DNA from 4 places in the Mesorhizobium sp. WSM2561 genome. Region 3 is predicted to be linked to each of the others. Evidence: predicted binding sites of a transcription regulator. Region 3 holds the regulator's gene; each other region holds the start of a gene.
The links. Region 3 encodes PhoB, which activates phosphate uptake and scavenging genes when phosphate is short. Its sites were predicted from a motif close to TGTCATNNANCTGTCAT; they were not measured.
Positions count from the first base shown of each region.

Region 1: ppk2 (polyphosphate kinase 2) is a predicted target of PhoB. The motif match lies at 1,186-1,202, and genes of this name have one in related genera.
Region 2: M727_RS0126565 (ceramide glucosyltransferase) is a predicted target of PhoB. The motif match lies at 1,148-1,164, and genes of this name have one in related genera.
Region 4: M727_RS0127745 (RNA degradosome polyphosphate kinase) is a predicted target of PhoB. The motif match lies at 1,031-1,047, and genes of this name have one in related genera.

Region 1 is NZ_AZUX01000029.1:43,254-45,455, reverse strand. It holds partial or broken gene M727_RS37120 (aldo/keto reductase) at 1-1,034, opposite strand, end outside; gene ppk2 (polyphosphate kinase 2) at 1,290-2,202, shown strand, end outside.
Region 2 is NZ_AZUX01000041.1:39,834-42,035, reverse strand. It holds gene M727_RS0126565 (ceramide glucosyltransferase) at 1-1,028, opposite strand, end outside; gene apaG (Co2+/Mg2+ efflux protein ApaG) at 1,287-1,679, shown strand; gene M727_RS0126555 (Hsp33 family molecular chaperone) at 1,876-2,202, opposite strand, start outside.
Region 3 is NZ_AZUX01000016.1:185,881-188,082, forward strand. It holds gene M727_RS0115695 (ROK family protein) at 1-615, shown strand, start outside; gene phoB (phosphate regulon transcriptional regulator PhoB) at 779-1,468, opposite strand; gene phoU (phosphate signaling complex protein PhoU) at 1,476-2,192, opposite strand.
Region 4 is NZ_AZUX01000045.1:31,943-34,144, forward strand. It holds gene M727_RS0127730 (FAD-dependent monooxygenase) at 1-629, opposite strand, end outside; gene M727_RS0127735 (zinc-finger domain-containing protein) at 645-890, opposite strand; gene M727_RS0127745 (RNA degradosome polyphosphate kinase) at 1,210-2,202, shown strand, end outside.

The DNA of each region.
Region 1 (2,202 bases), on a different contig from region 3:
TTCCCGGTCAAGAACCAGATCGGCCGGACCAAACCGGTCTTTTGCCGTGAATTGCTGGTGCCAATAGGGGTAGAGAACGGGCGGGCGGCTCACAGCGTCGAGGCGTGCGCGCTCATCGCCGGTCAGCACCAGACTGGCTGCGGCGATATTGTCCTTGAACTGCGCTTCGGTCCGTCCGCCGATCACCAGCGAACTGACCGCGGGCCGGCCGAGCAGCCAGGCAAGCGCCACCTGCGCCGCCGAAACGCCATGGTTCTCGCCGATATGGGCAAGCACGTCGACGATCCGCCACAGCCGGTCCTCGTCGCGGATCGGCGGTTCGGTCCAGCCGCTGATCTGGCGGGCGGTGGCCTGGTCGCGGTGGTATTTGCCGGACAGCAGTCCACCGGCGAGCGGGCTCCACACCAGCACGCCAAGCCCCTGGTCGACCGAGATCGGCAGCAGTTCATATTCGGCTTCGCGCGCTTCCAGCGTGTAGTGGATCTGCTGGGTGACGAAACGCGGCTGGTGCTGGCGGTCGCTGACCCCCAGCGCCTTCATCACCTGCCAGCCGGAATAGTTGGAACAGCCGACATAGCGGATCTTGCCCTGGCTGACGAGTGTGTCGAGCGCGGCGATGGTCTCTTCGAGCGGCGTCGTGCCGTCCCATTCGTGAAGGAAATAGATGTCGATGACGTCGGTCCTGAGGCGTTTCAGGCTCTTCTCGCACTCGCGGATCAGATGGTAGCGCGACAGGCCCTCATCGTTGGGGCCGTCGCCGATCCGCATGCGCGCCTTGGAGGCGATCAGCACATCGCCCTTGCGTTTGCCGTCGAGCGCTTCGCCGATGATCTCTTCCGAAAGCCCGTTCGAATAGACATTGGCGGTGTCGATGAGATTGATGCCGGCGTCGATGCAGAGGTCGATCATCCGGCGTGCCTCGTCGAGATCGGTCTTGCCGACCGCGAGAATGCGCCGGCGCCGCCAAAAGTCATGGTGCCCATGGTCAGCGTCGAAACCTTCAGCCCGGAACGGCCGAGTGTGCGGTATTCCATGTCAGATCCTCGCGATTGCGTTGAAAAGGTGCTTTGAAGGTTGCTCGGGGAAACCTGGCATTTGTAGGACAATTCGAGCCGCTTGTCGTGTGTGCCAGGGAGGCTGATCGATCACATCTCGCGGAGTTGGGCGACCGGCGTGCGGGCCGGCTGCAATAAAACCGTCATTGCCGGCCTATATGCAAGTCGGCTCAAGGTGTCCGATCTCGGCCCGCAGGCCGAGGCCGACGCGGGCGTGCACGCGGAGCAGCATAAATGACCGAAGCAAAACAGAATTCTCCCGCCAGGGACTGGCTGGAAGCGGAACTCGCCGACACGCTCGACGAGGACTACGAGCTGGAGATGTCGGAACCGGCGCTGTCGCTGGAAATCGCCAAGATCTACAAGAACGCGCATCCGCCCTCGATGGATCGCCTGCAATACTTTCGCGACCTGATCACGCTGCAATCCGAATTGATCAAGCTGCAGTCCTGGGTGGCTTACACCAGGAAGAAGCTGGTGGTGGTTTTCGAGGGCCGCGATTCGGCCGGCAAGGGGGGCGTCATCAAGCGCATCACCCAGCGGCTCAATCCGCGCATCTGCCGCGTCGTCGCACTTCCGGCGCCGACCGAGCGCGAGAAATCGCAATGGTATTTTCAGCGCTACGTGCCGCATCTGCCGGCAGGCGGCGAGATCGTGCTGTTCGACCGCTCCTGGTATAACCGCTCCGGCGTCGAGCGTGTGATGGGCTTCGCCGAGCCGGACCAGGTCGAGGAGTTTTTTCGCGACGTGCCGGAGTTCGAGCGCATGCTGGTCCGCTCCGGCATCACCCTGGTCAAATACTGGTTTTCCATCACCGACGAGGAACAGCAGATGCGCTTCCAGATGCGCATCCACGATCCGATGAAGCAGTGGAAGCTGTCGCCGATGGACCTGCAGTCGCGCGTGCGCTGGGAACAGTACACCAAGGCCAAGGAAGAGACCTTCGCCCGCACCAACATTCCCGAAGCCCCCTGGTTCATCGTCGAGGGCAACGACAAGAAGCGGGCACGGCTGAACTGCATCGATCATCTCCTCAAGCAGGTGCCCTATGAGGAGGTGCCGCACGAGGAGATCACGCTGCCCGACCGCGTCTTCAATCCCGAATATGAGCGCCAGGTTCTGCCGCGCGAACTGTATGTTCCGGAGA
Region 2 (2,202 bases), on a different contig from region 3:
CGCGCAACCATCGCCGGGATCATGCGCAGCGACAGGTGCCAGCCCTTGGCCGAGGCGAGAGCGCATTCCGGCAGATAGGCGACTATCAGCACGGCGATGGCGGTCGCCGGCAGGCTGAACCCGGCGCCTGCTGCCGCAACCAGCGCCAGCACCAGCGGCGGCGCCGCTCCGATCAGGATCTCGGGCGCGAAGAACAGTGGGAATGTGACGCGACGCAGGCGTGCCCAGCGGGCCTGGCGCGACCAGATTTCGCCAAATGTGCGCAAGCCGAGCGGCTGCTCGAAGGGCGAGGCAACGAGATTGACGCGCAGTCCGAGCCCGTTGACAAGCTTGGTCGCAGCGGCATCCTCGGCAATCTCGGCAGCAAGCGCACGGATGCCGCCATTGGCGTCGAGCAATGGCTTGCTCCACAGCATGCTCTTGCCCTGGGCAAAACCGAGGCCGAGCGCCTCGCCGGTATATTGCCAGCGCGCCTGCAGCGTATTGAGGAAAGCGCATTCGACCTCCGCCCAGATCCCGTCCGGCCGCGAGCCGATCGGCGTCGAGCAGACGAGGCCGGTGTCCTGCCGCCATCCCGTCATCAGATGCTGGACATAGTCCCTCGGCATCAGGACGTTGGAATCGGCAAGGATGACCCAGTGGTGGCGCGCGGCCTCCCAGCCCTTCACGCAATTGTTGAGTTTCGGATTGCCGCTGATGCGGTCGTCGCCGACGAGCAGCCGGGCCGGCACGGCCGGAAAGCGGGCGATCGCTTCGGTGATCGGCCCGACCACCGGGTCGTCGGCATGGGCGACGCAGAAGATGAGCTCATAGCGCGGCCAGTCGAGAGAGAAGGCGCGCTCGAGCGTCTCCTCGGTAAACGGCTCGACGCCGCGCGACGGCACGACGATCGACACCGGCGGCGCCTTGGCGGCTGGCGGCGTGATCCTGCCAGGCCGCTTCAGCTTCAACGAAGCGAGCAGGATGCTGGCGAGATTGACAATAAGCAGAACTATGGAAAGCAAGGCGGCTGTGACTGTCAATTCCATCAATATCTGGTCGCTCCAGAAAAAACCGGCCGCATGAAAGCCGTTTTCAACAGTTCGACAGAATGCTGAGTCGCCCGGCCCTGCACACCATCCCCAGCCCTGCACACCATCATTGTCACGTGTCACTTAAATGACATTGTTGTTCGGCACCTGCGCTTAACAAATTCGGGCAACGATGGCAGACACCGAGGCGACGCACCCCGTTGACCGAACTGCTGAGAGGGTCGAATGTTCCGTCTGCATAGTGTGGAGTGATTTATGTACAGCGCCGTCACGCGCGACATCGAAGTGCAGGTCAGGCCGTTCTATCTGGAAGATCGCTCCGACCCGTCGGAGAACCGCTATGTCTGGGGCTACCAGGTAACCATCGACAACCAGTCGGATGAACTCGTGCAGCTTCTGTCGCGCTACTGGCAGATCACCGACGGCACCGGCCGGGTCGAGGAGGTGCGCGGCGCCGGCGTTGTCGGCGACCAGCCTGAACTCAATCCCGGCGATAGTTATCAGTATACGTCTGGCTGCCCACTCTCGACGCCATCCGGCATCATGGTCGGCCACTACACGATGCGCAACAAGCGGGGCGAGACGTTCGACGTCGCCATCCCCGCCTTTTCGCTCGACCTGCCGGGCACGCGGCGGACGGTGAACTGAGAGAGATAGATGGCCGGAAGGTCGTGCTGCCCCTCATCCGCCTGCCGGCACCTTCTCCCCGTATGGTGAACGGGGAGAAGGGAACCCATCTATCAACTGGACAACCTGTCGCAACGCTGGCGCCCCCTCTCCCCGTTCTTCACGGGGAGAGGTAAGGGTGAACGGCAGCGCCAACGCTTCATCGGTGATTTCAATTCTATTGAGCCGCAGCAAATTCCGCCGGGTCGAAGTCATATTGCTTCGAACAGAATTCGCAGGCGACGTGAATGCCGCCATCCTCGGTGCTGTCCCTGATCTCGTCGGCGGAGAAGCCTTCGAGAATGCCGCGGATCTTCTCCCTGGAGCATGAGCACTGGTCGGCTACCGGCACGCCGCCGAAGACGCGCACGCCGTGCTCGTGGAACAGCCGGTAAAGTAACCGCTCGGCGCCGATCGTCGGGTCGATCAGTTCCGTCGGCTCGATGGTGCCAAGCAACGCGAGCAGTTCCTGCCAGGAATTGTCGGCCGGATCATGGATCTCCTC
Region 3 (2,202 bases):
CGCGACGATTTCATCGCCATCCTGCTCTCGCACGGCATCGGCATGGGGCTGGTGCTGAAGGGCGAGCTGTTCACCGGCACCCACTCCTCGGGCGGCGAATTCGGCCACATGATCCATCGGCCGGGCGGCGCCCTTTGCCGCTGCGGGCGGCGCGGCTGCGTCGAGGCTTATGCCGGCAATTACGCCATCTGGCGCAACGCAAGGCAATTGAGCGAGAACGCCGAGCCGGTCGCCGATGTCAGCGACGCCGAGATGCGGGCACTGGCGGCCCGGGCGCGCCAGACGGACGGACCGGAGCGCGAAGCCTACCGCAAGGCCGGCGAAGCGCTCGGCTTCGGGCTCGGCAGCCTGTTCGCGCTGATCGATCCGGCACCGGTGGCCATGGTCGGCGCCAGCGCTGCCGCCTTCGACCTGATCGAACCGGCCCTGCGCGAGGCCATCGCCCAGACCGCTGGCGGCCAGCATTCGGGTTCGATTTCCTTCGACACCGAGCCGAACGAGCTGCCGCTGATCCGCGAAGGCTGCGCCATGCGGGCGCTGAGCTTCGTCGATCAGGAGATTTTCGCGCCGAGCATCCAGGCACGAGCCGGCTCGGTGGGAAAGAACGTGGCTTGAGTTCGAAGGCAGGGATCCCCGGATCGCGACTTGGCGTGTGTTCCGGTCAGGCCGCGCCGAGGATGGTGGATTCCGAGAACCGGAGCGGAGCGTACTTTCGGGTACGTCAGCACCGGAAGCGCAGGTATCAGCCGTTCGCAGGCCGGCATCACCTGAATATCAGCTAGTCTTCCCTGATCGCATAGCCGGCGCCGCGGATGGTGCGGATGACATCGGGCATGCGACCATTGTTGACCGCCTTGCGCAACCGGCCGACATGGACGTCCACCGTGCGCTCGTCGATGTAGATCGTCTCGCCCCAGACATTGTCGAGCAACTGGCTGCGCGAGAAGACCCGGCCCGGGTGGCGCATCATGAATTCGAGCAGCCGGAATTCGGTCGGCCCGAGCCGAATCTCGCTCTTCTTGCGATAGACCCGGTGCGATTCACGATCGAGCATGATGTCGCCGACCTTGAGCACGCTGGACAGCACTTCGGGCTTGGCGCGGCGCAGCAGCGCCTTGACCCTGGCCATGAATTCCGGTGTCGAGAACGGCTTGACCAGATAGTCGTCGGCTCCGGTCGAAAGGCCTCGCACCCGGTCGCTCTCCTCGCCGCGCGCGGTCAGCATGATGATCGGCAGCCGCTCGGTTTCGGGGCGCACCCGAAGGCGCCGGCAAAGCTCGATGCCGGAAACCGCCGGCACCATCCAGTCAAGCACCAAAAGATCGGGCACGTTTTCCTGCAGCCGGATTTCGGCCTCGTCGCCGCGCGTCACCACCTCGACCTGATAGCCTTCGGATTCAAGATTGTAACGGAGGAGGACGCCCAGCGGCTCTTCATCCTCCACCACCATGATGCGCGGCGCGATCATCGGCCGGTCACTCCTGTCCTGTCGCCGGCGCCGACATCGTCGTTTCGTCGAGCTTCGGGCGATCCGCCGGCAATTGCTGCCCGGTCACGACAAAATAGGCGTTTTCGGCGATGTTGGTGACATGATCGCCGATACGCTCGAGATTCTTGGCGCAGAACAGAAGGTGCGTGCAGGCGGTGATGTTGCGCGGATCCTCCATCATGTAGGTCAGGAGCTCGCGAAAAACCGCCGTGTATTTCACGTCGATCTTCTGGTCGTCGGCGCGCAGTTCCTTCAACGCGCCGGCATCGCGCGACACATAGTGCTCAACCACGCCGCGCAGCTGCACAAGAACGAGATCCGCCATCGCATCTATACCGTGCGACAGATTCCGCGGCGTCGCGCTCTGCCCGACTGCGCTGACCCGCTTGGCTATGTTCTTGGCCAGATCGCCGATGCGCTCGAGATCGCCGGCCATGCGGATTGCGCCAACCACTGCGCGCAGATCCTGCGCCATCGGCTGCCGTTTGGCGATCAGCGTGATGGCGCTGTCGTCGAGTTCGCGCTGCCGCGCATCCATGATGGCGTCGTCCGAGACGACGCGCTGCGCCATCGCATTGTCCGACGCAAGCAACGCGCGGATCGAGGCCGCGACCATTGCGGCGGCGAGCTCGTCCATGTCGCGGATCAGCCGGTCGATGTGCTCCAGTTCCTCGTCGAAAGATGCGACGGTGTGTTCACCCATGGTGCTGTCC
Region 4 (2,202 bases), on a different contig from region 3:
GCGCCGACCGCCGCAAGGGCTTCTCCTGCGACACTGTCTGCACTGATCGTAGCGCGCCAGGCAAGCTCGCCCGAAAACCGGCTTTTGGCCGCAAACCAGCCAAAAGCCCGGATCGCCGACCAGACGCCGTCGGCGCCGATCAGCAGAAAGCCGCCGGCTTCGACTGTCTTGCCGGCAATCTCGACTGTTGCCGTGGCATGGCGCGGTCCTGTGGCGATGCCGCCGACGCGCGCGCCGGTGACGAGACTGATGTCCGGCCGTTCGGCAAGGCGCGCCATCAGTGCATCTTGCAGGTCAGCCCGATGAGCGACGAGATAAGGCGCCTGCCAGCGCCTTTCGGCCGCTTCGCCAAGCGGCACCCGCGCCAGCTCACGTAGCGTGGCGGCGTCCTTGAGCACGACCGCCTCCGGCCGCACCGCCGCCGGCAACAGCCGGTCGAGCACGCCGAGCTGGCGAAGGATGCGCGTCGCGTTGGGTGAGAGCTGGATGCCGGCACCGGCCGCTTCGAGGCGCGGCGCCTGTTCGAACAGCCGCACCAGATAGCCGCGCTCGGAAAACGCCAGTGCCGCGGTCAGTCCGGCGACGCCGGCTCCGGCGATAACGACCTGCCGGGACCGGGTGTCGTCCATGGGATGGCGTGCGCGTCAGGCGGCCTGGTGGATATACAGGCATCCGGCAGGCTGTGTTTCCGTCGCCTTCAGCTTTGGCGAATAGCGAAAAAGCGTCGAGCAATAGGGGCAGACCTTTTCATTGTCGTCGCCCATGTCGAGAAACACATGCGGATGGTCGAAGGGCGGGTTTGCGCCGGTGCACATGAATTCCTTGACGCCGATGTCGATTGCCGGATAGCCCGCATCGTTTTGGAAATGGGGAATGGAACCGCCTGCCATCGTCGTCTCCTGCATTTGCCGCATGACCCCGGAGCATGCGCAAAATCAAAATTCCACCGCGTCCTTGGCACGCGCAAAGGACGCGCCGCGCTGCAGCCTGGATTGCATCTGGATCATAAGCTGTCTCTTTGCAAGATCGATGAAATCAAACTGTCGTAAAAGCCTGTCACAGGATAAGCTAAGCCGGTTAAGGCATGGCCCCGAAACCGAATTCGGTTTCGCCGGGGATCATGCGTAGCTTAAGTGGCGGGAGCGTCCTTTTGCGCGTCCGCAAAGACGCGCGACGCTGTGGCCAGCGGGTGCGAAACGAGCAGGAACCATGAACGAACTAAAGCCGGTGCAGAGCGAATTCACCACTGTCGAGGTGGCGAGCCCAGAGGGCGGCAACCCGGACCGGTTCGTCAACCGCGAGTTTTCCTGGCTGCAATTCAACCGCCGCGTCCTCGAAGAATCGCTGAACGCCAACCATCCGCTGCTCGAGCGGGTCCGCTTCCTGTCGATTTCGGCCGCCAATCTCGACGAGTTCTTCATGGTCCGTGTCGCCGGTCTCGCCGGCCAGGTGCGCGAAGGCATCACGCTGAAGAGCGCGGACGGCCGCACCCCCGAACAACAGCTGGAACAATTGCTGCGCGAGGTCGAGCGCCTGCAGGAGGACCAGCAGAACAGCCTATCCGCTCTGATGCTGCTGCTCGACAAGGAAGGCATCGAGAGCATCAGCCGCGATGGGCTGACCAAGGACGAGAAGACCTGGCTCGAGGATCATTTCCAGGAGCAGGTGTTTCCGGTGCTCACACCGCTGTCGATCGACCCGGCGCATCCGTTCCCGTTCATTCCCAATCTCGGCTTCTCGATGGCGCTGCAACTGCGCCACCGCAGGAATGGCGAGGAGATGAGCGCGCTGTTGCGTCTGCCGGTGGCGCTGAAGCGCTTCATCCGCTTGCCTGACCGCAAGCATCATGTCCGCTTCATTCCGCTGGAAGAAGCGGTCGGCCTCTATATCGGCAAGCTGTTCCCCGGCTACGAGGTCAAGGGCTCCGGTACGTTCCGCATCATCCGCGACAGTGACATCGAGGTCGAGGAGGAGTCCGAGGATCTCGTGCGCCTGTTCGAGACGGCGCTGAAACGTCGTCGTCGCGGCTCGGTCATCCGCATCGAATTCGACAAGCTGATGCCGGCCGAACTGCGCGAGTTCGTCGCCGGCGAGCTTGGCGTCTCGTCGAGCCGGATCAGCGTGCTCACCGGTCCGCTGGCGCTCAGCCAGATTTCCGAGATCGTCGCCATCGCCCGCGACGATCTCAAATTCAAGCCTTAC